4 regions of the Bradyrhizobium sp. AC87j1 genome follow, and region 3 is predicted to be linked to each of the others. Evidence: predicted binding sites of a transcription regulator. Region 3 holds the regulator's gene; each other region holds the start of a gene.
The links. The regulator PhoB, encoded in region 3, activates phosphate uptake and scavenging genes when phosphate is short. The targets are predictions, from matches to a motif close to TGTCATNNANCTGTCAT.

Region 1 (7,638 bases), on a different contig from region 3:
AGATTCAAGACTCGAACAGACTCCCGGAAGCCCGTTTGTGGCGTGGCACGCGAAAAGCGGCCGCGTCTTTTTTATATCTAGTGGAGGAGACTGAGGATGCCGCAAAAGGGCACCGTCAAATGGTTCAACCCGACCAAGGGCTACGGGTTCATCAAGCCGAACGGCAGCGACAAGGACGTGTTCGTCCACATCTCCGCCGTCGAGCGTGCCGGACTCTCAACCCTCAACGAGAACCAGGTGGTTGAATACGACCTCGTGGAGAACCGCGGCAAAGCATCCGCGGAGAACCTCAAGGTCTCCTGAATTCTCTCAAAGCCAAGCGCGAGAGATCATGACGTTGCCCCCGGCTCTGCCGGGGGATTTTGTTTTGGGACGCCCATCGCAGAAATGCGCGTCAGCTCACCACTGGCGCCACCAGGAAATTCTCCGACGCGGAGCTTCCCGCCGTCTTGCAGACATCACCCTCGATCCGGACCTTGCCGGTGGCGAGCAGCCGCAGCGCTTCGGGATAGATGCGGTGCTCGACCTCGAGGATGCGCTCCGACAGCGTATCCCCCGTGTCGTGATCGCCGACGGGAACCGCGCCCTGCATTACGATCGGGCCGGCGTCGGTCTCGGGGATCACGAAGTGCACCGTCGCACCGGACAGCTTGACGCCGGCGCGCAAGGCCTGGCCGTGCGGATCGAGGCCGGGGAAGGACGGCAGCAGCGAGGGATGGATATTGAGCATCCGCCCGTACCAGGCCCTGGTGAACTCGGCCGTGAACAGGCGCATGAAGCCGCCCAGACAAATCAGCTCGATACCGTGCTGGTCGAGCGCCGCCTGCAGCACCTTTTCGAAGCCGGCGCGGTCCTTGCCGAACGGCTTGCTCTCGATCACCAGCGTGTTCACGCCGCTTGCCTTGGCCCGTTCGAGGCCGAGCGCATCGGCCTTGTTCGAAATGACGAGCGAGATCTCGGCCGGGAAATCCGCAGCAGTGGCGGCCCTGATCAGCGCGGACATGTTGGAGCCGCGGCCGGAGATCAGGATGGCGACGCGGCGCTTCATCACAGCGCCAGTCATCAGAGCGCCATGTCGAGATGGCCGTTGTAGACGACGCGGTGCTCGCCCTCGGCCGGGATCACGGTGCCGAGCTGCGCCACGGTCTCGCCGGCATCGGTGAAGACCTGCATGACCTCGTCGACCTTGTCGAGCTCGACGATCGCGATCATGCCGATGCCGCAGTTGAACGTGCGCAGCATTTCCAGCTCGGCGATGCCGGCCTGCGCCGCCAGCCATTTGAACACCGGCAACACCGGCAGGCGGGCCAGGTCGATGCCCACACCCAGATCCTTCGGCAGCACGCGCGGAATGTTGTCGGTGAAGCCGCCGCCGGTGATGTGGGCAAGCCCCTTCACCGCGCCGGTCTCGCGGATCGCGCGCAGGCAGGATTTAACGTAGAGCTTCGTCGGCGTCAGCAGCGCGCCGCCAAGGGTCATAACGGGAGAAAAAGGCGCCGGCGCCTCGAAGCCGAGGCCCGATTGTTCCACGATCTTACGCACCAGCGAGAAGCCGTTGGAATGCACCCCCGACGAGGCAAGGCCGATCACGGCGTCGCCCGCGGCGATATCCTTGCGCGGCAGCAGCGTGCCCCGCTCCGCAGCACCGACGGCAAAGCCGCCGAGATCGTAATCGCCGTCCTTGTACAGGCCGGGCATCTCGGCGGTCTCGCCACCGATCAGGGCGCAGCCGGATTCGCGGCAGCCCTCCGCGACGCCTGCGACGATCGAGGCCGTCGCCTCCGGATCGAGCTTGCCGCAGGCGAAATAGTCCAGGAAGAACAGCGGCTCGGCGCCCTGCACCACGAGGTCGTTGACGCTCATGGCCACGAGGTCGATGCCGATCCCGCCATGCAGCCCGGTCTCGATCGCGATCTTGACCTTGGTGCCGACGCCGTCGGTCGCGGCCACGAGGACCGGATCCTTGAAACCGGCCGCCTTGAGGTCGAACAGGCCGCCGAAACCGCCGATCTCGGCGTCGGCGCCCGGCCGTGCGGTGGCGCGCACCATCGGCTTGATCAGGTCGACCAGGCGATTGCCCGCATCGATATCGACGCCTGAATCGGCGTAAGTGAGGCCGTTTTTGCGGTCGGTCATGCCCGATTTCCAGTGGGTTCGCGGCTGGTTACGTCGAATTCCGGGGACGCGCAATGGCTCGCATGGCGCACCGCCGTATACTATGTAGAGATATCAACCGGTTCAGCCTCCCGAGAGGCCGGATTCGAGGTCAGACCGGGTGCCGGGAAGCGCTTTCGTGAGTATTCCGAATATCATTACCCTGGGCCGCATCATGCTGGTCCCGATCATCGTCTGGGCCATCGTGTCGAGCCAAATGGAGGTGGCGTTCGCCGTCTTCCTGATCGCTGGTATCAGCGACGCCGTCGACGGCTTCCTGGCCAAGCGCTTCAACATGACGAGCGAGCTCGGCGCCCTGCTCGACCCGCTCGCGGACAAGGCGCTGCTGGTCTCGATCTACATGGCGCTCGGCATCTGGGGCGCAATTCCGCGCTGGATCGTGATCCTGGTGGTCTCGCGCGACATCATGATCGTCGCCGCCGTGATCGTGTCCTGGCTGTTCGACCGGCCCGTCGAGATGAAGCCGTCGAAAGTGTCCAAGCTCAACACCGTGGCACAGGTGGCGTTCGCGGCCCTCGTGCTAGCGGCGCTTGCCTTCGGCTTCAAGCCGGCCCCTTATGATATCATCCTGATGGGCCTCGTCACGGTCTTCACGCTCTCCTCCGTGTCGCTCTATCTGGTCGAGTGGCTGCGGCACATGAGTACGATCGAGGCCAAGTAGCACGATCGAGGCCAAATGAGAGGCGATGCGGCCCCGTAAGGCCAACTCCCGCTCGATACGTCCGACCTCTTCAAATGACGCCGGCGCGCCGGCATGGAGCAAAACAAGCGTGCCAGGCCGCGTTCACCCCCGACAATTGGCGTTTTCGCTTCCGCATGCGGAGAGCCTCAGCCGGGACAATTTCCTCGAAGGCCCCGCCAATGCGGCCGGTCTCGGCCTGATCGACAGCTGGCCGGAATGGCCGAACCGGATCATGTGGCTGGCCGGCCCGGAAGGAAGCGGCAAGAGCCATCTCGCCGCAATCTGGGCCGAGGAGGCCGGCGCCCGCTCGACCACGGCCAATGCGCTGACCGCCGCGTGCGTTCCGGGCACGCTCGCCACCGGCGCGCTGGTGGTCGAGGATCTCAAGGCCAGGGAATTTGACGAACGCGCCCTCTTCCACCTGATGAACCTCGCCCGCGAGGATGGCGCCTACGTCCTGTTCACCGGACGCGAGGTGCCGGCCTCGCTGGAGATCGAGCTTCGCGACCTGCGCTCGCGTCTGCGCGCCGTTCCGGTGGTCGCGTTGCTACCGCCCGACGACCAGCTGTTCCGCGGCCTGATCGTCAAATTCTGCGCCGACCGCCAGCTCACCGTGGACGAGAGCGTGGTCGGCTACCTCGCCACCCGCCTGGAGCGGTCCTCGGCCGCCGCCCGCCAGGCCGTGGAATTGCTCGACAGCGAAGCCCTGCGGCTTGGCCGCCCAGTCACCCGGGCCTTGGCCGCCGAGTTGTTGCGGGACGCCTAACCTGCGCCTCCAGACCACGCGAAGCCCGCTTGACGCGGCGGAGCGGCGGAACATCAATGTCATCGAAACGTCATCGCTCTAACACATGCTCCGGCCGGTTTTGCGCCGCAAGTCGCAAATTGGGGCGAACTGGATGGACCGACTTCTGATGGACTCTGCGCAAGCTGTTGAAACTAAAGAAAAAGCCCCAGAGACCGAGAGCCTGCCGGCGATCGCATCGAGTCCCGAGCGATTCATCAACCGCGAGCTCTCCTGGCTGCATTTCAACCGCCGCGTCCTGGAGGAATCGGTCAATCCCAGCCACCCCATGCTGGAGCGGGTGCGATTCCTGTCGATTTCGGCGAATAATCTCGACGAGTTCTTCATGGTCCGCGTCGCCGGCATCAAGGCCCAGGTGCGCGAGGGCATTGCCGAACGCAGCCCCGACGGCCTCACGCCATCCGAGCAGCTCGCGCTGATCAACCGCACCGTCTCCGAACTCGCCTCCGACCAGCAGGCGATCTGGCGCGATTTGCGCGGCACGCTGGCCGATGTCGGCATCGTGCTGGTCGAGGGCAAGGATGTCACCAAGGCGGAACGGACCTGGATCGAGGACTACTTCCTCAGCAACGTGTTCCCGCTGCTGACGCCGCTGGCGATCGACCCGGCCCACCCCTTCCCGTTCATCCCGAGCCTCGGCTTCACCATTGCGCTCCAGCTCACGCGCGCCGCCGACGGCAAGCAGATGAACGCGCTGATCCGCATGCCCGGCAAGATCGACCGCTTCATCCGCCTGCCGGCCGACGGCAAGGTGGTCCGGCTGATTTCGCTGGAGCAGGCGACCGCCCTGTTCATCAACCGCCTGTTCCCCGGCTACAATCTGCACGGCCAAGGCGCCTTCCGCATCATCCGCGACTCCGAGCTCGAAATCGAGGAAGAGGCGGAAGACCTTGTCCGCCTGTTCGAGACCGCGCTGAAGCGCCGCCGCCGCGGGTCGGTGATCCGGCTCGAGATCGATGCCAAGATGCCGGAGCAGCTGCGCAGCTTCGTGCAGCACGCGCTGTCGGCCGCTGACGACGAGGTGTTCCTGGTCGACGGTGTGCAGGCGATGAACGAGCTCTCGCAGCTCACCCGCCTCGACCGGCCCGACCTCGAATTCACCCCTTACGTACCGCGCCACCCCGAGCGCGTGCGCGAGCATGGCGGCGACATCTTCGCCGCGATCCGGCAGAAGGACCTCGTGGTCCATCACCCCTACGAATCCTTCGACGTGGTGGTGCAGTTCCTGCAGCAGGCCACGCGCGACCCCGATGTCGTCGCGATCAAGCAGACGCTCTACCGCACCTCCAACAACTCGCCGATCGTGCGCGCGCTGGCGGAAGCCGCCGAGGCCGGCAAATCCGTCACGGCGTTGATCGAGCTGAAGGCGCGCTTCGACGAGGAAGCCAACATCCGCTGGGCACGCGATCTCGAACGCGCCGGCGTGCAGGTCGTATACGGTTTCCTCGAACTGAAGACGCACGCAAAACTCTCGATGGTGGTGCGCCGCGAGGGCGGCAGCCTCACGACTTACGTCCATACCGGCACCGGCAATTATCACCCGGTCACCGCGCGCATCTACACCGACCTCTCCTACTTCACCTCGGATCCGACCATCGGCCGCGACGCCGCGCGCGTGTTCAATTTCATCACCGGCTATGCCGCGCCGAGCGATCTGGAAAAGATGGCAGTGTCGCCGCTGACCTTGCGCAAGCGCATCATCGAGCACATCCAGGGCGAGACCGCGCATGCGCGCCACGGCCGCCACGGCGCGGTCTGGATGAAGATGAATGCGCTGGTCGACCCCGACATCATCGACGCGCTCTACGAGGCCTCCCAGGCCGGCGTGCAGGTCGAGCTCGTGGTGCGCGGTATCTGTTGCCTGCGCCCCGGCATTCCCGGCCTGTCCGAGAACATCCGCGTCAAGTCGATCATCGGACGCTTCCTGGAACACGGCCGAATCTACTGCTTCGGCATGGGCCAGGGCCTGCCGAGCGCCAAAGCGGCTGTGTATATCTCCTCAGCCGACATGATGCCGCGCAACCTCGACCGCCGCGTCGAGGTGCTGTGTCCGCTGCAAAATCCGACGGTGCATCAGCAGGTTCTCGAACAGATCATGGTCGCGAATCTCAAGGACAATGAGCAAAGCTGGCAATTGTTGCCGGACGGGTCCTCAACGCGTATGAAGACCGCGAAGGGCGAGGAGCCTTTCAACGTCCACAACTACTTCATGACAAATCCGAGTCTGTCTGGCCGTGGAAAGTCGCTCAAGGAATCCTCGCCGCGTCGTCTCACGCGCCGGAACGAACGCCATCAATCCTGATCCGGGATGTTCGACGTGAAGCGGCCGCGCAAGCGCGGCTCGAGCGTCGCGGTCATCGATATCGGTTCCAACTCGGTCCGTCTCGTCGTCTACGAGGGACTGACGCGGAGCCTCATTCCGATCTTCAACGAGAAGACGCTGTGCGGCCTCGGACGCGAGGTGCAGAGCACCGGCCTGCTCGCGCCTGATGCCGTCGACAAGGCGCTGACCTCGCTGAGGCGCTTTCGCGCATTGTGCCGCGTGATGCAGGTCGGGCGCGTGTTCGCGATCGCGACCGCGGCCTGCCGCGACGCCTCCAACGGCCCCGACTTCATCGCGAAGGCCGAGCGCATCTGCGCCGTGAAGATCGAGATCCTGTCGGGCCCGCGCGAGGCGCGGCTGTCGGCGCTCGGCGTGATCTCCGGCATCCATCATCCCGACGGCATCGTCGGCGACCTCGGCGGCGGCTCGCTGGAATTGATCGACGTGCGCAGGAACAGCGTGCGCAGCGGCGTGACGCTGCCGCTGGGTGGGCTCGCGCTGCAGGACCTCGCGCATAAATCGCTCAAGCGCGCCGACCGCATCGTGCGCGAGGAGCTCGACGAGGTGCCGCAGCTCACCGCGGGCCGCGGCCGCACCTTCTACGCCGTCGGCGGCACCTGGCGCGCGCTCGCGCGCATTCACATCATCCAGAGCGGCTATCCGCTCCAGGTGATGCACGGTTATTCGATTTCGGCCGCCGAGGCGCTCGATTTCTCGCGTCGTCTGCGTCGTCTTGCGGCAGCGGACATGCTCGCCGACATCGAGAGCGTCGCCGATGCCCGCCGCCCTCTCCTCACCTATGCGGCGCTGGTGCTCGAGCACATCATCCGGGTGGCGAAGCCGAAGACGATCGTGTTCTCGACCTTCGGTGTGCGCGAGGGCCTGCTGCACGAGAAGCTGTCGGAGCCGGAACGCAACAAGGACGGCCTGATCTGCGCCGCGGAAGAGCTCAACCAGCTGCTGTCGCGCTCGGCCAAGCACGCCCACGAGCTGATCGCCTGGACCGACCGCCTCGCGCGCGTGGTAAAGCTGCGCGAGAGCGAGGAGGACCGCCGCTTGCGCCACACCGCGTGCCTGCTGTCCGATATCGGCTGGCGCGTGCATCCCGATCACCGCGGCGAGCAGACGCTGAGCCTCGTCGTCAACGGCAATTTCGGCGCGATCACCCACACCGAGCGTGCCTTCGTCGGCCTGTCGGTGTTCTATCGCTATGCGGGCCTGAGCGAGGAAAACCAGCCGCCGGTCACCATGCAGGAGCTGCTGACGCCGGCGCAGCTCGAACGCGCGCGCCTCTTGGGCGCTGCGTTCCGCGTCGCGCACCTGATCTCGGCGGCACGTCCGGGCGTCCTGCCGGCCACGCATTTACGCAGCCAGGGCCGCAAGCTGATGCTGGTGTTCGAGCACCGCCTCGGCGACCTCGTTGCCGACCGCGTCGGCAGCCGCTTCCGCGCACTCGCCCGCCTGGTCAGCCGCGCCGGCTCGATCGTGCGGCGCTAGCGCATGATCCGAAAAAGTGCGCAGCGGTTTTCCGAAAAGATCATGCTCTAACAATAAACTAAAGCGCAACGAGACTAGTGCAAGCGACAGGCATCTGCACCGACATCTACTTCGCGACGAATCGGCTGCCATTCCAGCGCAGCTTCCGGCTGGTTC
Region 2 (7,638 bases), on a different contig from region 3:
CGCGTTGAAGCGATAGGGCTCGAACGGATGGTCCTCGAAATCGAGCGACACCACCTTCGTGTAAGGCGGGATCGCATAGATGCGCTTCTCGCGGCCGGCGCCGAACAGCTGCAGCGCCGGGCAATTGTCCATCTTGGGATTGTCGAATTTCGGCGTCGGCGACGGATCCATCACGTAGCGCGCGTTGACCTTGACCGGATAGGCGTAGGCGGTGGCGATGTGGCCGAAGCGGGCGATGTCCTCATAGAGCTTCACATGCATCAGGCCGTATTCGGCCAGCGCATGCATGCGCCGCGTCTCGGTCTCGCGCGGCTCGAGGAAACGCAACGGCTCCGGGATCGGCACCTGATAGACCAGCACCTGGTTTGCGTGCAGCGTCGCCTCCGGGATGCGGTGACGGGTCTGGATCACGGTCGCCTCCTCCGTCGCCGTCGTGGTGGCAACGCCGGCGGTCTTGGCGAAGAATTTTCGGATCGAGATCGCGTTGGTGGTGTCGTCGGAGCCTTGATCGATCACCTTCAGCACGTCGGCGGGGCCGAGGATCGCAGCTGTGACCTGCACGCCACCGGTGCCCCAGCCATAGGGCATCGGCATCTCGCGGCTGGCGAACGGCACCTGATAGCCGGGAATAGCGATCGCCTTCAGGATCGCGCGGCGGATCATCCGCTTGGTCTGCTCGTCGAGATAGGCGAAGTTGTAGGCAGGCGCGTTCATTCCGCGGCCTCCTTCATGGCGTCAGGCGCCTGGGCGTCAGTGAATTCCTTGCGCAGCTTGCGGAGCAGGCCGAGCTCGGACTGGAAGTCGACGTAATGCGGCAGCTTCAGATGCTCGACGAAGCCGGTGGCCTGGACGTTGTCCGAATGCGACATCACGAATTCTTCATCTTGCGCCGGGGCGAGTGCCTCCTCGCCGAGCTCGCGGGCGCGCAGCGCGCGGTCGACCAGGGCCATCGACATGGTCTTGCGCTCGCTCTGGCCGAAGGCGAGGCCATAGCCGCGGGTGAAGCATGGCGCTTCGGTCGCGGAGCCCTTGAACTGGTTGACCATCTGGCACTCGGTGAGCTCAATCGAGCCGAGCGGCACGGCGAAGCCGACGTCTTCCGCCGAAAATTCCACCTCGACCTCGCCGAAGCGAATCTCGCCGGCGAAAGGATGGTTGCGGCCATAGCCGCGCTGGGTGGAATAGCCCATCGCCAGCAGGAAACCTTCGTCGCCGCGCGCCAGGTTTTGCAGGCGCAAATCACGATCCGCCGGGAAGTTCAGCGGCTCGCGGGTGAGATCGCCGACGCTGGCGCCGTCCTCGGCCTGCGGCGAGGATTCGATCAGCCCGTCGCGACCGAGAATGTCGGTCACGCGCGGGGTCGGCGCCGTTGACGCTTCCGCCGTTGCGGGCGCCTCCGGCACGAAGCCTTCGGCGAGCGCGGGATCGAGCAGGCGGTGGGTATAGTCGAAGGTCGGTCCGAGGATCTGCCCGCCGGGAATGTCCTTGAAGGTCGAGGACACCCGCCGCTGCACGCGCATCGCACCGGTGTCGACCGGCTCGCTCGCGCCGAAACGCGGCATCGTGGCGCGGAAGGCGCGAACCAGGAAGATCGCCTCGATCAGATCGCCGCGCGCCTGCTTGATCGCGAGCGCCGCGAGCTCGCGGTCATAGAGCGAGCCTTCGCTCATGACGCGGTCGACGGCGAGCCCAAGCTGTTCCGAGATCTGGTCGAGCGTGACCTCCGGAACGCCTCGGTCGCCGCGCCGCTTATCTGCGAGCAGGCGATGGGCGTTCTCGATGGCGCGTTCGCCGCCTTTGACTGCGACATACATGCTTCTAGCTTCCCTTGCTCACGATACGCGTGGTGCGAGGGATCGCGACCACGGCGTCATCGGCGACCAGCACCACATCGGTGCCGCGCGGAAACAGCGCCTCGTTGACACGCAGACGCTCGAACAAATCGAAAGGTCTGATCGCGGCATTGAGCATGGCGACGCCGTCGATGCCGGGGCCACGCAGCTCGAAACTGCGCCCTGCGTCGAGGCTATCGACCTGGAAGATCACCGTGGTGGACCGATCCGGATATTCGCTGGTCCCGAGCGCGAAGCGTTCGAGCGGCGGCAGCGCACCGCCGTCACTGATCAGCGCAAAACTCGCGATGGAGGAATCCTGCACCACCGGCGCGCCGGTGTGGAACTTCAGCCATTTCACCACGTCCGGGCTCTCCGACATCCGCGCGTCGAGCCAGAGCGGCGTGTCGTGGTCGAACAGCGTCAGCGCGATCGCGGCCGTGCCGCGCATCATCCTGTCGGGCGTCCCCGCGCCCGGCACGATGCGCTGGACCGACCCGGGCCGCGCCATCGCGTCCATGACCGAGCGAAAGGTCGATTGCGCCGACAGCACCTTGTCGGCGAAGCCCGGCGGCAGTTCCGCAATCGTGGTCATGATCTCACCCCTCACCGCGCACCATGGTGTAGAAATCAACCTTCGTTGCAGCGGTCTCGGCCGCTGCCTGCGCGCGGCCAGCCATAAGCTGCTCACGCAACGGGGCGATAACGTCCCGCTCCACCGCTCCGCCGAAATCCCTCGACTGCACCAGCGCATCGCACAGCGCGATCAGCCGCGCCTTCTCACCGTCGCGCCCGAGCGTGTAGCCGAAGCCGACCTCGCCGCTCGCCAGCCGGACCGCGGCGCGCGACACCGTGGCTTCACCGAGATTGAACGGCGCGCCGTCGCCACCGACCCGGCCGCGCAGCATGACGAGGCCGTTTTCGGGCGCGCGCAAATCCTGATGGGCCGGGACAGCCAAGTTGCGGAGGCGGGCGGCGATCTCGCCCGCCTCCGCGTGCGCCAGCACGGCCATGGCGGCCTGGCGCTGGGCTTGCTGGTTGTTGTGCTGGGTCACCTGATCCACCGAACCTTTGACAGAACTTGCCGCATCGAAGTTGTCTATTATAATAGACAACTTCATACGGGAGCGCCATGACTGTTTCGTGACAAAGCTGTGATTTCTGGGCTAGGCTGGCCGGCGATATGAGCATGCAAGACACTGCGTCGTCTGGCGTCGCGCTATGGCGCCTCGTTGCCGACGGCATCGAGCGCGGCATCGCCGACGGCCGTTTCGCGGCTGGCGACAAATTGCCGGGCGAGATGGAGATCGCCGAAACCTATCGGGTGAACCGCCACACCGTGCGGCGCGCGCTGGCGGCCCTTGCCGAGCGCGGCCTCGTGCGCGCCGAGCGCGGCAGCGGAACTTATGTCGAAGCGCAGAAGCTCGCCTATCCCTTGCGCTCGCGCACCCGCTTCTCCGAGATCGTCGGCGCCGGCGGCCGCGAGCCGCGCGGGCAGTTGATCGAGGCGACGGACGATGTCGCGACCCGTGAGCTGGCACGCGAGCTCGGCCTGAAGGCCGGCGCGCCGCTGGTGCGGATCGAGGCGATTCGCCTTGCCGACCGCACGCCGATCTGCGTCTCCACCACCTGGCTGTCTGCGGAATTGTTTCCGGGTGCCGGCGCCGTGTTCGCGGCGACGCGCTCGATGACGAAGCTGCTGGAACATTACGGCGTCCGCGACTATCGCCGCGGCGCGACCCGGATCACCGCCGGTATAGTCGACGCCACCGACGCGGCCCGGCTCGATCTCGCGCTCGGACGGCCGATCCTGGTGGTCGATGCGACCGACCACGATCTGCAGGGCAAGCCGCTGGTGACCAAGCATTCGCGCTTTGCGGCGGAGCGCGTGGAGTTTCTGGTGGAGTCGTAAGGGGCTCTCTCCAAGAAACCGGAGCCGTAGGGTGGGCAAAGGCGCACTTCGCGCCGTGCCCACGATCTTTCTCGATTGTTAAAAATGGTGGGCACGCTGCGCTTTGCCCACCCTGCGGCACCTGTGATCAGGCGACAGCCCTTCGCCCAATGATCGCAAAGCGCAGCTTGCCCGAGATGAAATCGATCGCGGCGACCGCGACCAGGATCATCAGGATCAGGAACGACACCTTCTGCCATTCCAGCACGCGGATCTGCTCGGCGAGTTGGAGGCCAATGCCGCCGGCGCCGACGATGCCGATGATGGTGGCCGAGCGGGTGTTGGATTCGATGAAATAGAGCACCTGCCCGGCGATCACGGGCAGGACCTGCGGCAACAGGCCGAAGCGGATCTCGTGCAGCGGGCTGCCGCCGGAGGCGCGGATGCCCTCGACCTGCTTCTGGTCGGCGGCCTCGATCGCCTCCGAGAACAGCTTTCCGAAGGCGCCGAAATCCGACACCGCAATGGCGAGCACGCCGGCGAACGGGCCAAGCCCGACGACGTTGATCCACACCAGCGCCCAGATCAGCGTGTCGACGCCGCGGATCGAATCCAGGACGCGGCGGACGGGAAAGCGCAACAGCTTCGACGGCACCACGTTGCGCGCCGCGAGCAGGCTGACCGGAAGCGCGAATACCGCCGCCAGCGTCGTGCCGAGCAGCGCGATCGACAGCGTCTCGCCGAGCGCCTTCAGATAGATCGGGAGCGACGATCCGGGGTCAGGCGGGATCATCATCAAGGTGATCCAGCCGAGCTGGCTGAGGCCTGCGAAGAAGCGCGACGGCGAGAAGTCGAGATCGACCAGGCCGTAAATGAGGATCGCGAACGCCGCGACGATCATCGCCGGTGTGGCAAGCCGCGCCGAGGCCGGACGGTCGAACACATCGGGATAGCGCGCACGAAGCTCTCGCGTGTCGACCGCTTGCCGCCTCGTCACGTCCGCGCCTCCTTGCCGAACAGACGGCCGCGCAGCCAGCCGGTGCTGATGTCGATGATGAACACGGTGACGATGATGGTCAGCAGGATCGCGCTGACGTCTGAGTAGTAGAATTTTCGGATCGCGACGACGAGCTCCTGGCCGATGCCGCCGGCACCGACGAAGCCCATCACGGAGGCTTCACGGACGTTGATCTCGAAGCGCAGCAGTGCATAGCTGGCATAGCCCGCGGTCACCTGCGGCACGACGGCGAACCGCATGCAGGACAGCCAGCTCGCGCCGGTCGAGCGAATGCCTTCGACCGGCTTCATGTCGGCGTTCTCGACGATTTCCGAGAACAGCTTTCCGAGCGCGCCGGTGGAGTGGATCGCGATCGCGAGCACGCCCGCCATCGGTCCGAGCCCGAAGGCGATCACGAAGATCAGCGCGAAGACGATGCCCGGAACGGTGCGGGCGAACTCGAGCAGGCGCCGGACGACGAAGCGCAGCCAGGGTGCGGGCGACGTGTTTTCAGCGGCGAAGAAGTTCAGGCAAAATGCCAAGGTCGCGCCGATCAGCGTGCCGACATAGGAGATCAGCAGCGTCTCGCCCAGCATCTTCAGCCATTTGCGCCAGCCCCAGAGCCACTCGCCGACATCGGTCCAGACGCGCTGGCCGTTGTCGAGCGTGAGGATGCGGTCGAAATAGCTGACGAAATTGCCGAAATAGGTGAACAGCGTGCGCAGATTCACTTCCGCGCCGATTCCCGCGAGAACCAGCGCGGCGGCGAAGACCGCGATCCCCAACAGCAGGCGGAGCCGCCTGCGCCCGACCGCCTGGCGATAGGCGGCGTTGAGCACGGCAAGCTGCTGCTCGGGGAGGATCGAAACCGCTGTTGTCATCGGCCTGAGATAAGTTCCGTCAAAGAAAGGGCCGGGTCCATGGACCCGGCTCCAGTTACATCGCCCTGAGATCAGGACGCCTTCTTTTTACGCAGCGCATCGACGAACTTGATCAGCTCGATCGTGCCATCCCAGTCCTTGGTGGTGGCGGGATGAAAGCCCTTCTTCTGGCCGTCGGAGAGGCGGTCGAACGCGGCCTTGTCCTTGGCCGGCGCGTCGAAGAACGCCTTGGCGATAGCGGCCTTGGCGTCTTCCGGCAGGTCGGAATTGTAGGCATAGGGGCCATTGATGATCGGCGCCGACTTATGGATGATACGGAAGTCGTCCTTCTTCATCGCCGAGCCGTCGGCATTCTTCAGCATGCCCTTGGTCAGCATCTGCGCCAGCGTGGAATCGTCGTCGCTGGTCCACTGGTTGGCGGCAACGTCGACCGTGCCCTGCGACAGCGCCAGCATCGCGTTCTCGTGGCTGCCGGTGAAGACGACCTTGCTGAAATAGCCGTCGGCATCGGGGATGCCCATCTTGTCCAGCTCGAAGCGCGGCACATTGTTGCCGGAGGTCGAGTTCGGATCGACGAGGCCGAGGTTCTTGCCCTTGAGCTGGTCGACGCTCTTGTAGGCGCTGCTCGCTTTGACGAAGAACACCGAGTAATAGCCGGTCGAGCCGTCGGCGTTGATGTCGTTGGCGAAGGCGTCGGACTTGACGCCGGTCAGGCGGGCGCGGGCGAACGAGGCCGAGCCGTAGCTGGCGATGTGGATGTTGCCGGCGCGCTGGCCCTCGATGACGGCGGCGTAGTCGTTGGCGATGCGCAGCGTGACCTTCACGCCCAATTCCTTGGAGAGATAGTTCACGAAAGGCGCCCAGCGCTCGGTGACGCCGGAGGCGTTCTCGGCCGGGACGACCGCAAAGGTCAGCTCGGGATATTTCGCCTTCCAATCGTCGGCGGAGGCGGAGGCCGTGAACGCGAGCGCGGCGGCGCCGGCGAGAATTAATCTGCGAGTGATCATGATACCCTCTTCATCGGTTGGGGTCGGTTGACGCAAAACTGACAACAAAACAGGTGGCGCTTCAGGCCGCCGCGGCCGTTCCGAGCGCCGGCACGCCCTCGGGCGACGGGACAGGCATGGCGCCCATGACGTCGGCGGCTTCGAGATCGTAAAGCTCGCGCGCGACGTGGTCGGTCAGTGCGGCCGGTGCGCCGTCAAACACGACGCGCCCCGCCGCCATGCCGATCAGGCGGTCGCAATAGCTCCGGGCGAGATCGAGCGAATGCAGATTGCAGAGCACGGTGATGCCGAAATGCTTGTTGATGCGCAGCAGCGCATCCATCACGATCTTGGTGTTGCGCGGATCGAGCGATGCGATCGGCTCGTCGGCGAGGATGATGTCGGGCTGCTGCACCAGCGCACGCGCGATCGCGACGCGCTGCTGCTGGCCGCCTGAGAGCTGGTCGGCACGCTGGGCGGCGAGCGATGCGATGTCGAACTGTTCGAGTGCCGACATCGCCAGGGCCTTGTCCTGCTCGGGCCACACTTGCGACAGCGAGCGCCAGGCCGGCATCGTCGCAAGGCGTCCCATCAGGACGTTGGTGAGGACATCGAGCCGGCCGACCAGGTTGAATTGCTGGAAGATCATGGCCGACCGCGCCCGCCATTGCCGCAGCTCCTTGCCGCGCAGCGCGGTGACGTCGATGCCGTCGAACAGGATGTGGCCCTGCGTCGGCGTCGCGAGACGATTGATGGTTCGCAGCAGCGTCGACTTGCCGGCGCCGGACCGTCCGATCACACCGACGAAGCCGCCGGGGGAGACTTGAAACGAAGCGTCGTCCACTGCGGCTTTCGCGCCGAAGCGACACGTCAGACCTTCCACCACCAGCATGCAGGACTCCAGATTAGCTGGAGCCAACCGCTAACGCCCGCGCTTGACACTTGTGTGACACAGCCGTTGCAGTGCGGCGATCCTACACACCTCATCCCCTGTCATCGCCGTGTCATGACATCGTCATCAAGCCGCTCGAAGAGGAACGCCCGCCCTCCC
Region 3 (7,638 bases):
ACGGCGTGCCCGTGCTGGGCGCGATCTTCGCAGGTCCGCCGTCCTATCTCAGCACGTTCAACGCCGCGCTGATCCTCGCCATCATGGTGCTGCCCTTCATCACCTCGATCTCGGTCGACGTGTTCAAGACGGTGCCGCCGGTGCTGAAGGAGGCCGCCTACGGCGTCGGCTGCACCACCTGGGAGGTCGTCCGCAGCGTGGTGATCCCCTACACCCGCGTCGGCATCATCGGCGGCGTCATGCTGGCGCTGGGCCGCGCGCTCGGCGAGACCATGGCGGTGACCTTCATCATCGGCAATTCGTTCCGCATCTCCTCATCGATCTTCGCGCCGGGCACCACGATCTCGGCGGCGATCGCATCCGAATTCGCCGAGAGCGACGGCCTGCACCAGTCCGGCCTGATCCTGCTCGGTCTCTTGCTGTTCGTGCTGACGTTCTTCGTGCTGGCCGCAGCGCGGCTGATGCTGATGCGGCTGGACAAGAAGGCGGGGAAGTAACGTCATGGCGCTCAATCCGATCTATTCGCGTCGTCGCCGCAAGGACATCGTCATCCGCGGGCTCTGCTTCGCCGCGGCCGCCTTCGGCGTCACCTGGCTCGCGCTGATCCTGATCACGCTGCTCTTCAACGGCCTGGCCGGCCTCAATCTTGAGATCTTCGTCGCGGATACGCCGCCGCCGGGTTCGACCGAAGGCGGCCTGCGCAACGCGATCGTCGGTTCGATCATCATGACGTTGATCGGCGTCGGCATCGGCGCCCCGCTCGGCCTGTTCGCCGGCACCTACCTTGCCGAATACGGCCGCAACGACCGGCTGACCTCGGTGATCCGCTTCATCAACGACATCCTGCTCTCGGCGCCCTCGATCATCATCGGCCTGTTCATCTATGGCGCGGTGGTGGTGCCGATGCGTGGCTTCTCCGCGATCGCGGGCGCGCTCGCGCTCGCCGTCATCGTGATCCCGGTCGTGCTGCGCACCACCGAGGACATGCTGCTGCTGGTGCCGAACCCGCTGCGCGAGGCGGCCTCGGCGCTCGGCCTGCCGCGCTCGCTGGTGATCAAGCGGATCGCCTATCGTGCGGCCCGGTCGGGCCTCATCACCGGCGTGCTGCTCGCCACCGCCCGCGTCGCCGGCGAAACCGCGCCGCTGCTCTTCACGGCGCTGTCGAACCAGTTCTTCAGCCTCGGCCTGAACAAGACGATGGCCAACCTGCCGGTCACCATCAACAACTTCGTCCAGAGCCCCTACGCCTATTGGAAGCAGCTGGCCTGGAGCGGCGCGCTGCTGATCACGCTCACCGTGCTTGCCCTGAACATTGGCGCGCGCATCCTCGGCGCCGAGAGGACTGCAAAATGACCGACCTGTCCGTATCCATGAGTTCCAACGCTCATCTGGCCTCGCAGCCGCTGCCGGAAGCCCCGGCCAAGGTGACGGTGCGCAATCTCAATTTCTATTACGGCGAGCACCACGCGCTGAAGAACATCAACCTGACGCTGGGTGCCAACCGCGTCACGGCGTTCATCGGCCCGTCGGGCTGCGGCAAGTCGACCCTGCTGCGCATCTTCAACCGGATGTACGACCTCTATCCGGGCCAGCGTGCCACCGGCCAGCTCATGCTCGACCAGACCAACATCCTCGACCCCAGGCTCGACCTCAATCTGCTGCGCGCCCGGGTCGGCATGGTGTTCCAGAAGCCGACGCCGTTCCCGATGACGATCTACGAGAACATCGCCTTCGGCATCCGCCTCTACGAGAAGATCTCGAAGTCCGAGATGGACGACCGCGTCGAGAAGGCGCTGCGCGGCGGCGCGCTGTGGAACGAGGTCAAGGACAAGCTCAACGCCTCCGGCCTGTCGCTCTCTGGCGGCCAGCAGCAGCGCCTGTGCATCGCCCGCACCGTCGCGGTGCGCCCCGAAGTGATTTTGTTCGACGAGCCCTGCTCGGCGCTCGACCCGATCTCGACCGCCAAGGTCGAGGAGCTGATCCAGGAACTGTCCGAGAACTACACGATCGCGATCGTCACCCATAACATGCAGCAGGCGGCGCGCGTCTCCGACAAGACCGCCTTCATGTATCTCGGCGAGCTGATCGAATTCGACGACACCAGCAAGATCTTCACGTCGCCGAGCGACCGGCGCACGCAGGATTACATCACCGGCCGGTTCGGCTGAGGAGACGCGACATGGGTACTGAACATACCGCAAAAGCTTTCGACACCGACCTCCAGGAGCTCACCCGCCTGGTCGCCGAGATGGGCGGCATCGCCGAGCGCATGATCGTCGATTCCGTCGGCGCGCTGATCCGCCGCGACGTCGCGCTCGGCCAGCGCGTCGTCACCATCGACGCCGAGCTCGACGCGCTGCAGAAGCGCATCGAGGAACGCGCGGTGCTCACCATCGCCCGCCGCCAGCCGATGGCGGTGGATTTGCGCGAGATCGTCGGCGCCATGCGCGTTGCGACCGATCTCGAGCGCATCGGCGACCTCGCCAAGAACATGGGCAAGCGCGTCGCCGCGCTGGAGACCGACTTCCATCCGCTGAAACTCTTCCGCGGCCTGGAGCACATGACCGACCTCGTGCAGCAGCAGGTCAAGTCGGTGCTGGACGCCTATGCCGCACATGATCTGCCGGCGGCGATGGCGGTGTGGAAGGGCGACGAGGAAGTCGACGCAATCTGCACCTCGCTGTTCCGCGAGCTCCTCACCTACATGATGGAGGATCCGCGCAACATCTCGTTCTGCATCCATCTGATGTTCTGCGCCAAGAACATCGAGCGGATCGGCGACCACGCCACCAACATCGCCGAGACCGTGTTCTACATGATCGAGGGCCAGGCGATCACCGACAAGCGGCCGAAGGGCGACATGACCACCTTCGCCACGACGGTCCCGAATACCTGAAGACTTGAAGGAGCGACGACCCGATGGGCGCACGCATTATGGTGGTTGAGGACGAGGAAGCTCTCACCGAGCTGCTTCGCTACAACCTCGAAGGCGACGGCTATGACGTCGAGACGGTCATGCGCGGCGACGACGCCGACACCCGCCTCAAGGAACACATCCCGGACCTGATCGTGCTCGACTGGATGCTGCCGGGCCTGTCAGGCATCGAGCTGTGCCGCCGCCTGCGCACGCGGCCCGACACCAAGCAGCTGCCGATCATCATGCTCACCGCGCGCGGCGAGGAGAGCGAGCGGGTGCGGGGACTTGCGACCGGCGCCGACGACTACATCGTCAAGCCGTTCTCGGTGCCGGAGCTTTTGGCGCGCGTGAAAGGCCTGCTGCGCCGCGCCAGTCCTGAGCGGCTCGCGACGGTGCTGGCCTATGGCGACATCGAGCTCGACCGCGACAAGCGCCGCGTGGCGCGCTCGGGCCGGCCGATCGATCTCGGTCCGACCGAATATCGCCTGCTGGAGTTCTTCCTGGAGCATCCCGGCCGCGTGTTCTCGCGCGAGCAACTGCTCGACAGCGTCTGGGGCCGCGACATCTACATCGACGAGCGCACCGTCGACGTCCATATCGGCCGCCTGCGCAAGCTGCTCAATCTCGGCCGCGAGCAGGACCCGATCCGCACCGTCCGCGGCGCCGGCTACGCGCTCGACGATCGCTTCGCGAAGGCGGAGCAGACGTAAGGTTTGCTCGCGATAAGCCAACAAAAAAGCGCGCCGGCCAGCGCGCTTTTCTTTGTCTCAATGTCGCCTGAGGCCGTGCTCAGCGCGGGCCCGGCTTTGCCGGGGCGCGACGGCGATCCGCCGCCGGCTGATACGCCACGCGCGAGTGCTGGGCGCAGTAGGGCAGGCCGGACAGCGCCTTGCCGCCGCAGAAGAAGAAATCCGGGCTCGAGGGATCGCCGACCGGCCAGTGGCAGGTCGCCTCGTTCAGCTCGAGCAGCGACAGCCGCTGGCTCATCGGCACCACGTTGTCGTAGGTGACCGGTTCAGCCTCCACCTCGACCTCGAAGGCCTGTGCCAGCGCGGTGTTGCCGCGCGCGATGGGGCGGGTCACCCGCATCAAGTGCTGCGCGGGACGCGCCTTGCGCGGCCGGGGCGCTGCCGATGAAGGGCTCTTGGCGCGGCCGGACAGACCGAGCCTGTGCACTTTGCCGATCACGGCATTGCGGGTCACATTGCCGAGCTCAGCTGCGATCTGGCTGGCCGAAAGTCCGGCCTCCCAGAGCTTTTTCAGCTGCTCGACGCGATCGTCGGACCAGGTCAAAACCGTCATTGCACCCTTTCCCTCGCTACGCGCCAGCCATCCTGGGGCCTCGCAGCGATTGCCTAAGCCTTCAAAAACCCGTGCCGCCAGAATCCCTTAAGGCTCGCCGGGCGCGTGACTGACGCCCGAACGCTTACGCCGGTACATGAGGACTCTTGAGATCAGAACCGCTGCACGAGATGTCGTATCTGACAATCCAAACGCTACAATATGGCGTGACTCCCGCGCAAGAGTCCGCCGACTCGCTTCCACATGTTCCGTGGTGAAAACCCGCAAAATCGGCACCGCAAGACTACGGATTCAGCGTTTCCCGAGGCTTTCCGGGCGGCATTGACACCCGTCTTGCCAAGCATAAGATAGTCCCGCGTGCCGCCCTTAAAAGGCGGCACGTTTCGTTTTCCGGGCCGGTCGATGGTGCGTTGCGCAATGCACGCGTCACACCGTCCTCAACATTCAAGTGACATCATGACTAACAGCGCAGCGCCGCATTTGCTCCCCGTTTTCGCCAGAGCCGACCTCGGCTTCGAGCGCGGCGAAGGCTGCTGGCTGATCGCGACCAATGGCGATCGCTATCTCGATTTCACCTCGGGCGTGGCTGTGAATGCGCTCGGCCATTGCCACCCGCATCTGATCAAGGCGCTGCAGGAGCAGGCGACGAAGCTCTGGCACATGTCGAACCTGTTCCAGAGCCCGGATGGCGAGAAGCTCGCCAACCGGCTTTGCAACGAGAGCTTTGCGGACTTCGTGTTCTTCTGCAATTCGGGCGCCGAAGCGCTGGAGGGTGTGATCAAGCTGGTCCGCCATCATCACTTCTCCAAGGGGCATCCGGAACGTTATCGCATCATCACCTTCGAAGGCGCCTTCCACGGCCGCACCCTGGCAACGCTCGCCGCGACTGGCTCTGCAAAATATCTCGAAGGCTTCGGCCCGCCCATGGAAGGCTTCGACCAGGTGCCGCACGGCGATATCGAGGCCGTCAAGAAGGCGATCGGCCCGCACACCGCCGGCATCCTGATCGAGCCGATCCAGGGCGAGGGCGGCGTGCGCTCGGCAACGCCGACCTTCCTCAAGGCGTTGCGCCAGCTTTGCGACGAGAAGGGCCTGCTGCTCGCCTTCGACGAGGTGCAGACCGGCATGGGCCGCGCCGGCGATCTGTTCGCCTATCGGCGCACCGGCGTCACACCTGACGTGATGTCGCTGGCGAAGGCGCTCGGCGGCGGCTTCCCGATCGGCGCTGTGCTGGCGACCGCGGATGCGGCGGCCGGCATGGGGCCCGGCTCGCACGGCTCGACCTTCGGCGGCAATCCGCTGGCGATCTCCGCGGCCAATGCGGTGCTCGACGTCATGCTCAAGCCCGGCTTCTTCGACCACGTGCAGAAGATGTCGCTGCTGCTGAAGCAGAAGCTCGCCTCCGTGATCGACCGTCATGGCGATGTCGTCAGCGAAGTGCGCGGCGAGGGCCTCCTGATCGGCATCAAGGCCGTGGTGCCCTCCGGCGATCTCGTCGCGGCACTGCGCAATGAAAAACTGCTCACGGTGGGTGCCGGCGACAATGTCGTGCGTTTCCTGCCGCCGCTGATCGTGACCGAAGCCGAGATCGAGGACAGCGTCGGGCGGCTCGAGCGCGCCTGCGCCGCAATCTCGTCCAGCCAGACCAAGCGGGCGGCAGGCTGATGAGCAAGTCCCCGAAGCACTTCCTCGATATCAACGAGCTGCCGCTGTCGGAGCTCAAGACCATGCTCGCGGCGTCCTCCGCCATGAAGGCGAAGCAGAAGGCGCAGCAGCCGGTCAGGCCGCTCGAAGGCAAGACGCTGGCGATGATTTTCGAGCGCCCGTCGACCCGGACACGCGTGTCGTTCGACGTCGCGATGCGTCAGCTCGGCGGCGAGCCCATCATGCTCACCGGTGCCGAGATGCAGCTCGGCCGCGGCGAGACCATCGCCGACACCGCGCGCGTGCTGTCGCGCTATGTCGATGCCATCATGATCCGTATCCTCAACCACGATGCGCTGCTGGAGCTTGCGGCCAACGCCACCGTGCCCGTCATCAACGGCCTGACGCGGCGCTCGCATCCCTGTCAGGTGATGGCCGACCTCATGACCTATGAGGAGCATCGCGGCCCGATCGAGGGCAAGACGGTGGCCTGGACCGGCGACGACAACAACGTGCTGGCGTCCTGGGCTCACGCAGCCGAGCGCTTCAAGTTCCAGCTCAACGTCGCAACGCCGCCGGAGCTCGCGCCGAAAAAAGCGATGCGCGACTTTATCAAGGCGACCGGCGCGCCGATCATGCTCGGCACCGACCCGGAAGCCGCCGTGCGCGGCGCCGACTGTGTCGTCACCGACACCTGGGTTTCGATGGGCGACAAGGAAGGCGAGCATCGTCACAACGTGCTCAAGCCCTATCAGGTCAACGGCAAGCTGATGTCGCTGGCCAAGCCCGATGCGCTGTTCATGCACTGCCTGCCCGCCCATCGCGGCGAGGAGGTCACCGATGACGTGATCGACGGTCCGCAATCGGTCGTGTTCGACGAGGCCGAAAATCGCCTGCACGCGCAGAAGGGCATTCTGGCCTGGTGCTTTGACGCGGTGAAGTAAGGGCGCACGAAGCCCGGCCGCGGCCTCACACACAACTGTCGTCCCGGACAAGCGCGCCTAAAGCGCGCGCAGATCCGGGACCCATAACCACAGGAAGTCGTTTGGCGAGGACTCGGAGTTGTCATCGCTGGCTGCAACGTAGTCCTGTGGTTATGGGTCCCGGATCTGCGCTTCGCTACGCTACGCTTGTCCGGGACGACAGCAGGCTTGAGACGGCTTGATACAGTCCAATTCGCATCCGGAACACGCCACCCAGCGCCCCTTCCAATTCCCACCCTCCGACCCCAGATAACGCCCCATGGTTTCCCAATCCCCTCAGATGAAAGCCGGCCCCGAAGGCCCGGTTCGCGCGCCATCAGCGGTTCCGATCGATGACGCCGTGTTGCCCTACGAGGTCGATGCGCTCGACGTGCGCGGGCGCCTCGTGCGGCTTGGCCCGGCGCTCGACGAGATCCTGACCAAGCACGATTATCCGGCGCCGGTCGGCAAGCTGCTCGGCGAGGCCATCGTGCTGACGACGCTGCTCGGCTCGGCGCTGAAATTCGAGGGGCGCTTCATCCTGCAGGCCCAGACCGACGGCCCGGTGTCGTTCCTGGTCGTCGACTACATGGCGCCGGATCGCCTGCGGGCCTATGCGCGCTTCGATGCCGCGCGTCTCGGCGATACCAGGGATTCCGGCACGCTGCTCGGCCGCGGTCATCTCGCCATGACCATCGACCAGGGCCCCGACATGAGCCGCTACCAGGGTCTGGTCGCGCTCGACGGCGGCAGCCTCGAAGACGCCGCCCACGAATATTTCCTGCGCTCCGAGCAGATCCCGACGCGCGTGCG
Region 4 (7,638 bases), on a different contig from region 3:
TCCTCCGGCATCTTGATCCAGTCGCGGCGCTTCAGCGTGCGCTTGGTGTCCTCATAGCCGCTGGTCCAGTGCTCTCGCATCGAGGTGCCCGAGAATTCGTGGTCCTTGGCGTCGCCCTCATAGGCCTTCTGCTGGTAGATCAGATGCAGGATCGCGATCTCCGGCATGTGGCACAGGCTCGCCTTCAGCTTGCGCTCCTCGTCGGACAGCTGCTCGTCCGGCAGCTTCGCCAGCGCCTTGTGGAGCAGGACCTTGAGATTATGGGTGCGGCGATAGACGTCGGTGTTGTGGCGCGTGCGCGAGGAATACATGATGTCCTTGTGGCGGGCCATCACGTCCTGGATCGAGCGCGGCAGCACGCCGCGCGCGCTGAAAAGGTCGACCTGGAACACCAGCGAGTTGAGCGCATCCTCCTGGTCGAGCAGGTGCTGCAACGGCGTGTTGGAGACGATGCCGCCGTCCCAGAAATGATCGGTGCCGATCCGCACCATCGGCAGCGCCGGGGGCAGGGCGCCGGAGGCCATGATGTGCTCCGGCTCGATCTCGTCATGGGAATTGTCGAAATAGATGAAATTGCCCGAGAGCACGTTGACCGCGCCGACCGCGAAGCGGACCTTCTTCTCGTTGATGAGATCGAAGTCGACCAGCTCGAGCAGGCTCTCCTTCAGCGGCATCGTGTCGTAGTAACTGGTCGCGGTGCGCGCGCCGACCGGGCTGAACCAGGGGTTCATTTGGTGCGGGGTGAAGAAGCCGGGCTGGCCCATCGCCGAGGTCATCCACGCGCTGGTGAGATTGCGCCACTGGCGGAAGATGTCGCCGTCGGGCGTGTAGTGCCAGATCTTGCGGTTGGTAATGCGCTCCCAGAAGATGCGCAGCGCCTCGAGCCGCTTCTCCGGCTTGTTGCCGGCGATGATGGCGGAGTTGATCGCACCGATCGAGACGCCGCAGACCCAGTCGGGCTCGATGCCTGCCTCGTGCAGCGCCTGATAGACGCCGGCCTGGTAGGCGCCGAGCGCGCCGCCGCCTTGCAGCACCAGCGCGACGCGATCGCAGCGCTCGGGCCGCCAGCCCCGCGAGGGCGCCTGATGTGTCTGATAGGTCGGTTGCGACGTGCGGGCGTCCATGGCGATGCCTCCTGCTTGCGCCAGACGATTGCGTCCCGCGGTGACGGCGTGATGACAGAGGCGGCACCGTTGCATCGCCGGCAACGCAGATCGACCACGCTGCAACGGCAGGGGTCGTGTGCCTGACGGAAAAGCTTCACATCGCAGTCAATGAGGATCGCTAGCAATTGCCGCCGATCAGGATTCACAGGAGACCAGCGATGCGAAGCGAAGACGTGCTGAGACTTCCGTCCATGCCCGCGGCAGGGCCGAGCTATCCGGCCGGGCCGTATCGGTTCGTCAACCGCGAATTCCTCGTCATCACCTACGAGACCGACCCGGAGCTGATCCGCGCCGGTTTGCCCGAGCCGCTGCAGCCGATCGACCAGCCGATCGTGCATTACGAATGGATCAAAATGCCTGACTCCTCCGGCTTCGGCAGCTACACCGAATCCGGCCTCGTCATCCCCGCGCGCCTCAACGGCGAGGACGTCAACTTCGTCTCGCAGATGTATCTCGACGACGATCCGCCGATCGCCGCCGGCCGCGAGATCTGGGGCTTTCCCAAGAAGTACGCCCACCCCAAGCTCGAGATCGTCAAGGACACGCTGACGGGCACGCTGGAATATGCCGGCCAGCTCGTCGCCATGGGCACCATGGGTTACAAGCACGAGAGCATGGCCGGCAACGGCGATCTCACCCGCGCCACGCTGTCGAAGACGCAGATCAATCTGAAGATGATTCCGGGCGTCGACGGCCGTCTCGAGGTCTGCCAACTGGTCGCGATCAACCTCGTCGACATCGTGCCGAAGGGCTCCTGGATGGGGCCGGGCCGGCTGCATCTGGTGCCGCATGTCAACGCGCCGGTCGCGGATTTCCCGGTCCGCCGCTGCCTCGGCGCGCATCATTACATCGCCGACCTGACGCTGCCGTTCGGCCGCGTCGTGCACGACTACATCAGGCAAGCCGAGGCGGCCGCGACGGGGCTCGCGGCGGAATAGGGCGGCATCATCAAACTGTAACACTGGCGTAATTGAGTACCCGCGTGGGGTCCGGAAGATGCCGTCAGCCATCTTCCGGAATGGGGCAGTTGTTGACGGTTGGGGTTGGCCATGGCTGAGCCGGCAAAGCTTGTCAGCGCACTATCGGACGGCGAACCCGCCATTCCCGGCCTGGTCTGGGCCTTCCGCCTGCACAGCGACGGCAGTGCCGAGGCGCTGCCGGTCGACCGGCCGATCGAGTTCAGCCATGACGGCCGGCTCTGGCTGCATTTCACCCTGACTGACGCGCGGGCACGGCCCTGGATCGCGGCGTCGCAGCTGCCGCCGCTGGCGCGCGAGCTGCTGCTGTCGAGCGACACGTTCCAGCAGCTTCACGTCATCGACCACTGCGTCTACGGCGTGTTCTCCGATCTCGTGCGCGAGATCGACAGCGCGACGGAGGAGACCGCGTTCCTGCGCTTCGCCATGACCGAGCGGCTGCTGGTCTCCGGCCGCCACCAGGCGCTGTGCTCGGCGGACGCCACGCGGCGGGTGCTCGAAGGCGGCTACCGCGTCGACAACGTCGCCCATCTGCTCGAAAAGATCGTCGACGAGGTCGCCGACACGCTTGACCGGGTGGCTGACAAGCTCGGCCAGGAGATCGACGACATCGAGGAGCGCATCCTGGCCGATGACGCCAAGCCCGAGATGCGCCGCAATCTCGGCCGTCTCCGCCGTACCTGCGTGCGGCTGCATCGGCAGCTCACCGGATTGCGCACGCTGTTTCACCGTCTCGATCAGAAGAACACCGATCATTTGTCGCCGGCGTTGCGGATCCAGGCCGGCAAGCTCGCGCAGCGGCTCGATGGCCTTGATCACGACATCGTCGAGCTGCGCGAGCGCAGCCGCCTGCTCGAGGAGGAACTGCGGTTCAAGAACGAGGAGGAGAGCAACCGCCATCTCCACACCCTCTCGATCGTGACCTCGCTGTTGCTGCCGCCGACGCTGATCACCGGCATTTTTGGTATGAACACAAAAGGCCTGCCGCTGACCGAGGTCGAGAGCGGATTCCTCTGGGCCGCGGTGCTGATGGCCTCCTCGGTGGCTGCGGCCTATCTCTTCATGCGGCGCACCGGCATCTTCAAGTAGCGTGTGTCGATCGTGAGTTGGGGGACCCAAATATCCGTGGCGGCCGCGATTGCCCTGGCCTGCACGGCGACGAGCGCGCTCGCCGGCGCCAAGGACGAAAGCGCGGCCGCATGGCTGTTTCCCAAATGGTTCAACGAATGGCATGACGGCCTTGCCAGCAAGGGCCTGAATTTCGGCGCCACCTATATCGCAGACAATATCGCAAACGCCGCCGGCGGCGTGAAGCGCGGTGCCATCCATTTCGGCCGGCTCGATCTGTCGGTCGATGCCGATCTCGACAGACTGGTCGGCTGGACCGGCGGCCGCTTTTACGCCAATGCTTTCGTCATCTACGGCCAGGGGCTCTCCCGCAACTACGTCCAGAACCTCGCCACCATCAGCGAGATCGAGGCGCTGCCGGATCAGCGGCTCTACAATGCCTATTTCGAGCAGAGCTTTTTCAATGACCGCCTGAACATCCGGGCCGGCCAGCAGGCCGCCGATGTCGAATTCTTCGACAGCCAGACCGACGATCTCTTCATCAACGGCACCTTCGGCTGGCCCGCGATCAAGGCCAGCAATCTTCCGGCCGGCGGCCCGGCGCCGCCGATCGCGGTGCCCGGCATTCGCATCAAGGCGGCGCTGACCGACAAGATCATCGCGTATGGTGCGGTGTTCAACGGCGATCCGTCCGGGCCCGGCGATGTCGATCCGCAGCTGCGCGACCATCATGGTCTGGCATTCCGCATCAACGATCCGCCGTGGGTGATCGGGCAGGTCCGCTTCAACTACGACATCGATATCGGCGGCCGCCCGCTCGCCGGCAATTTCACGCCGGGTGGGTGGAAGCATTACGGCTCGTTCGACAGCCAGCGTTTTACGGCAGAAGGGATGTCGATCGCCGATTCCGGCGGCAGCGGCATTCCCGCAAAGCTCAAAGGCAATTACGGCATCTTCGCCGTGATCGAGCAGGTGCTGTATCGCCCGCCTGAGGTCACCGAGACCAGCACGTCGGCCTCGCTCCCCGGCATCACCGCCTTCGGCCGCATCGCCTACAGCCCGCCGGACCGCAATCTGATCGATCTCTATATGGACGGCGGCATCGGCTTCGTCGGCTTCACGCCGGGCCGTCCGCTTGACCGCTTCGGCGTGGCGATGGCCTACATGCGGATCTCGAACACCGCGCGCCATCTCGACATCGACACGCGGGCCTTCACCGGCCTCCGGAGCCCGGTGCGCAGCAACGAGACGCTGATCGAGATGATCTACGAGGCGCACATCAAGCCGGGCTGGCTAATCGCGCCTTACTTTCAATATGTGTTCCGCCCCTCCGGCGGCGTTGCAAATCCGAACGACCCGAGCGGTGTTTCGCGGATCGGTGACGCCGCAGTGTTCGGCGTCACCTCTACGCTCCGGTACTAGGCCGAGGCCGCCGCCGGCTGTAGTTTCGGTTGCCGCGACAGCGCCAGCACGATCAACGAGGCGAACACGCAGAGCGCGCCGGCGATGAAGAACGCGGGCAGGTAGCTCTCATAGACCGTCCGCGACAGGCCCGCACCGAACGCCGCGGTACCGGCGCCGAGCTGGTGGCCCGCAAAGATCCAGCCGAACACCAGATTGGCGCGCTCGGGCCCGAATTTTTGCGCGGTGAGGCGCACGGTGGGCGGCACGGTTGCGATCCAGTCGAGGCCGTAGAACATCGCGAAGATCGACAGGCCATAGAACGAGAAATCGCTGAACGGCAGGAAGATCAGCGAGAGCCCACGCAGGCCATAGTACCAGAACAGCAGGTAGCGGTTGTCGTAGCGGTCCGACAGCCAACCCGACATGATGGTGCCGAAGAAGTCGAAGATGCCCATGGCTGCGAGCAGGCTCGCGGCCTGCACCTGCGGGATGCCGAAATCGAGGCACATCGGGATCAGGTGAACCTGGACGAGGCCGTTGGTCGAGGCGCCGCAGACGAAGAAGGTCGCAAACAGGATCCAGAATGCCGTCGACTTCGAGGCATCGCGCAGCGTACCGAGCGCCACGCCCGTGATCGACCCGTGGGTCACGGGCGGGGCGGGCAGGGGCTCGGTGCCTTCATCGCCGTACGGGCGCAGGCCGAGATCGCTCGGACGGTCGCGCATCGCAAGCAGGACGGCCAGCGCAGAGACGCCGAGCATGATGCAGACGAATCCGAGCGCGAGCCGCCAGCCATAGCGTTCGGTGAGGCTTGCGAGCAACGGCAGGAACACGAGCTGGCCGGTGGCGACGCTCGCAGTCATGATGCCGACGACGAGGCCGCGCCTGTCTGCGAACCAGCGCGTGGCGATGGTTGCGCCGAGCACCAGCGCGGTCATGCCGGTGCCGATGCCGATCACGACGCCCCAAAGCGCGACGAGCTGCCAGACCTCGGTCATGCCGAGCGATGCTACCAGCGCCGAGACGACGATCAGCTGGGCCGCCAGCGTGACGTTGCGCAAACCGTAGCGGTTGAGCAGGGCGGCCGCGAATGGCGCCATCAGTCCGAACAGGATGAACCGGATCGACAGCGCGGAGGAGATCTCCGCCGTGCTCCAGCCGAACTCCTTCTGAAGCGGAACGATGAACACGCCGGGCGCGCCGACCGTGCCGGCGCTGATCAGCGCGGCAAGGAAGGTCACGCCGACCATCACCCAGCCGTAATGAATGTTGCGGCGGGACAATGCTGCCGCGAGCCAGTTCGAGATCATTGGGCCTCAATGTGGATTGGCGAGCCCGGTGAGACTCGCGTCATGGTTCCAGTCTGGCACGGGAAAGGAAAGTCTGAAATGACAGACTTCCCTCTATTTCGGACACCCGCGCTCAGCGCACCAGCCGCTCCACCGCGATCGCCGTGGCTTCGCCGCCGCCGATGCAGAGCGCGGCGATACCGCGCTTGAGATTGTTCGCCTCGAGCGCATGCAGCAGTGTCACGATCAGTCGCGCGCCGGTGGCGCCGATAGGATGGCCGAGCGCGCAGGCGCCGCCATTGACGTTCAGCTTGTCGCGGGGAATGCCGAGGTCACGTTGCGCCGCCATCGCGACCACGGCGAAGGCCTCGTTGATCTCGAACAGATCGACGTCGGAGGCAGCCCAACCGACCTTGTCGAGCAGCTTGCGGATCGCCGGGATCGGCGCCGTGGTGAACCATTGCGGCTCCTGGCTGTGGGTGGCGTGGCCCCTGATCTCCGCGAGAACAGGCAATCCGCTGCGATCGGCAAGCGAGCGTTTCGTCAGCACCAGCGCCGCCGCGCCGTCGGCATTGGCGGAGGAGGCGGCCGGCGTGATGGTGCCGTTGGCGCGGAACGCCGGCTTCAGGCCCGGGATCTTCGCCGGATCGACTTTCAGCGGATGCTCGTCATTGGCGACGATGCGGGGACCGGCCTTTTCCGCGAGCGTGATCGGCGCAATCTCGGCCTTGAACGCGCCGCCCTCGACCGCCTTGCGGGCTCGGCTGAGCGTCTCCATGGCATAGGCGTCCTGGTCCTTGCGGGTGAACTGATAGGCCTCTGCGGTCGCTTCGCCGAAATCGCCCATGGAGCGGCCGGTCTCGTAGGCGTCCTCAAGGCCATCCATCATCATGTGGTCGATGATACGGTCGTGGCCGACGCGATAGCCGCCGCGCGCCTTGGCGAGCAGATAGGGCGCATTGCTCATGCTCTCCATGCCGCCGGAGACGACGATCTCGGCCGAGCCGGCGCGAATGATATCGTGCGCCAGCATGGTCGCCTTCATGCCGGAACCGCAGACCTTGTTGACCGTGGTCGCGCCGGTAGCGTCGGGCAGCCCGGCCGCGCGCGCCGCCTGCCGCGCCGGCGCCTGGCCCTGTCCCGCCGGCAGCACACAGCCCATGAAGACCTCGTCGACTTTCTCGGGTGCAAGTCTTGCGCGCTCCAGCGCCGCGCCGATCACGTGTGACCCGAGCTTGTGCGCGGGGAGCGGCGAGAGCTCGCCCATGAAGCGGCCGAGCGGGGTGCGGGCGGCGGAGACGATGACGACGGGATCGGCGGCTTCGGCCATGATGGGACTCCCTGGCGATGATGTGTAAGATTATGATCATCATATGATGCGGTGCAAAAAATGCAACCGCGCCAGGGATGAGAAAATGTCTGGGCTCGGATGAGATTTGGTCGTGCGGTTGGGGAGAGGTGGCGCGCGCCTATCGCTTCCTGTTGACGAACGCCTGCATCAGCCGCGTCGGCTCGTCCGTCAGGAACGACTCGCCGAACACTTTCACGCTCAAATTCACCGACTCCGTCAGCGGCAGTTCCTCCCATTGCCGCAGCAGCGCCTTCTGCGAGCGCAGCGCCTCCGGGCCGCATTCGAGCAGCGCCTTCACGGTGTGCTCGACGGCCGCGTCCAGTTCGCTCTCCGCCGCGACCTTGTCGACCAGTCCCCAGGCGAGCGCGGTGGCTGCGTCGATA

Region 1: a site for PhoB is predicted at 3,681-3,697, ahead of CV770_RS38130 (RNA degradosome polyphosphate kinase). Genes of this name have one in related genera too.
Region 2: a site for PhoB is predicted at 2,965-2,981, ahead of phnF (phosphonate metabolism transcriptional regulator PhnF). Genes of this name have one in related genera too.
Region 4: a site for PhoB is predicted at 1,165-1,181, ahead of CV770_RS16805 (acetoacetate decarboxylase). Genes of this name have one in related genera too.

What each region holds. Positions count from the first base shown of each region.
Region 1 is NZ_PTFE01000146.1:466-8,103, forward strand. Features, by position in the region: partial or broken gene CV770_RS43975 (hypothetical protein) at 1-81, shown strand, start outside; gene CV770_RS38105 (cold-shock protein) at 97-303, shown strand; gene purN (phosphoribosylglycinamide formyltransferase) at 395-1,048, opposite strand; gene purM (phosphoribosylformylglycinamidine cyclo-ligase) at 1,063-2,136, opposite strand; gene CV770_RS38120 (CDP-alcohol phosphatidyltransferase family protein) at 2,294-2,836, shown strand; gene CV770_RS38125 (P-loop NTPase family protein) at 2,946-3,623, shown strand; gene CV770_RS38130 (RNA degradosome polyphosphate kinase) at 3,772-5,964, shown strand; gene ppx (exopolyphosphatase) at 5,980-7,482, shown strand; gene CV770_RS38140 (hypothetical protein) at 7,589-7,638, opposite strand, start outside.
Region 2 is NZ_PTFE01000038.1:36,478-44,115, forward strand. Features, by position in the region: gene CV770_RS20475 (alpha-D-ribose 1-methylphosphonate 5-phosphate C-P-lyase PhnJ) at 1-714, opposite strand, end outside; gene CV770_RS20480 (carbon-phosphorus lyase complex subunit) at 711-1,814, opposite strand; gene phnH (phosphonate C-P lyase system protein PhnH) at 1,819-2,427, opposite strand; gene phnG (phosphonate C-P lyase system protein PhnG) at 2,432-2,896, opposite strand; gene phnF (phosphonate metabolism transcriptional regulator PhnF) at 3,016-3,744, shown strand; gene phnE (phosphonate ABC transporter, permease protein PhnE) at 3,872-4,720, opposite strand; gene phnE (phosphonate ABC transporter, permease protein PhnE) at 4,717-5,601, opposite strand; gene phnD (phosphonate ABC transporter substrate-binding protein) at 5,673-6,608, opposite strand; gene phnC (phosphonate ABC transporter ATP-binding protein) at 6,670-7,479, opposite strand.
Region 3 is NZ_PTFE01000033.1:58,712-66,349, reverse strand. Features, by position in the region: gene pstC (phosphate ABC transporter permease subunit PstC) at 1-497, shown strand, start outside; gene pstA (phosphate ABC transporter permease PstA) at 502-1,353, shown strand; gene pstB (phosphate ABC transporter ATP-binding protein PstB) at 1,350-2,168, shown strand; gene phoU (phosphate signaling complex protein PhoU) at 2,180-2,896, shown strand; gene phoB (phosphate regulon transcriptional regulator PhoB) at 2,920-3,627, shown strand; gene CV770_RS18830 (GcrA family cell cycle regulator) at 3,707-4,219, opposite strand; gene CV770_RS18825 (aspartate aminotransferase family protein) at 4,676-5,884, shown strand; gene argF (ornithine carbamoyltransferase) at 5,884-6,807, shown strand; gene CV770_RS18815 (Hsp33 family molecular chaperone) at 7,106-7,638, shown strand, end outside.
Region 4 is NZ_PTFE01000028.1:48,373-56,010, forward strand. Features, by position in the region: gene CV770_RS16800 (patatin-like phospholipase family protein) at 1-1,124, opposite strand, end outside; gene CV770_RS16805 (acetoacetate decarboxylase) at 1,325-2,104, shown strand; gene CV770_RS16810 (transporter) at 2,216-3,232, shown strand; gene CV770_RS16815 (carbohydrate porin) at 3,263-4,633, shown strand; gene CV770_RS16820 (MFS transporter) at 4,630-5,925, opposite strand; gene CV770_RS16825 (acetyl-CoA C-acyltransferase) at 6,038-7,234, opposite strand; gene CV770_RS16830 (enoyl-CoA hydratase) at 7,374-7,638, opposite strand, start outside.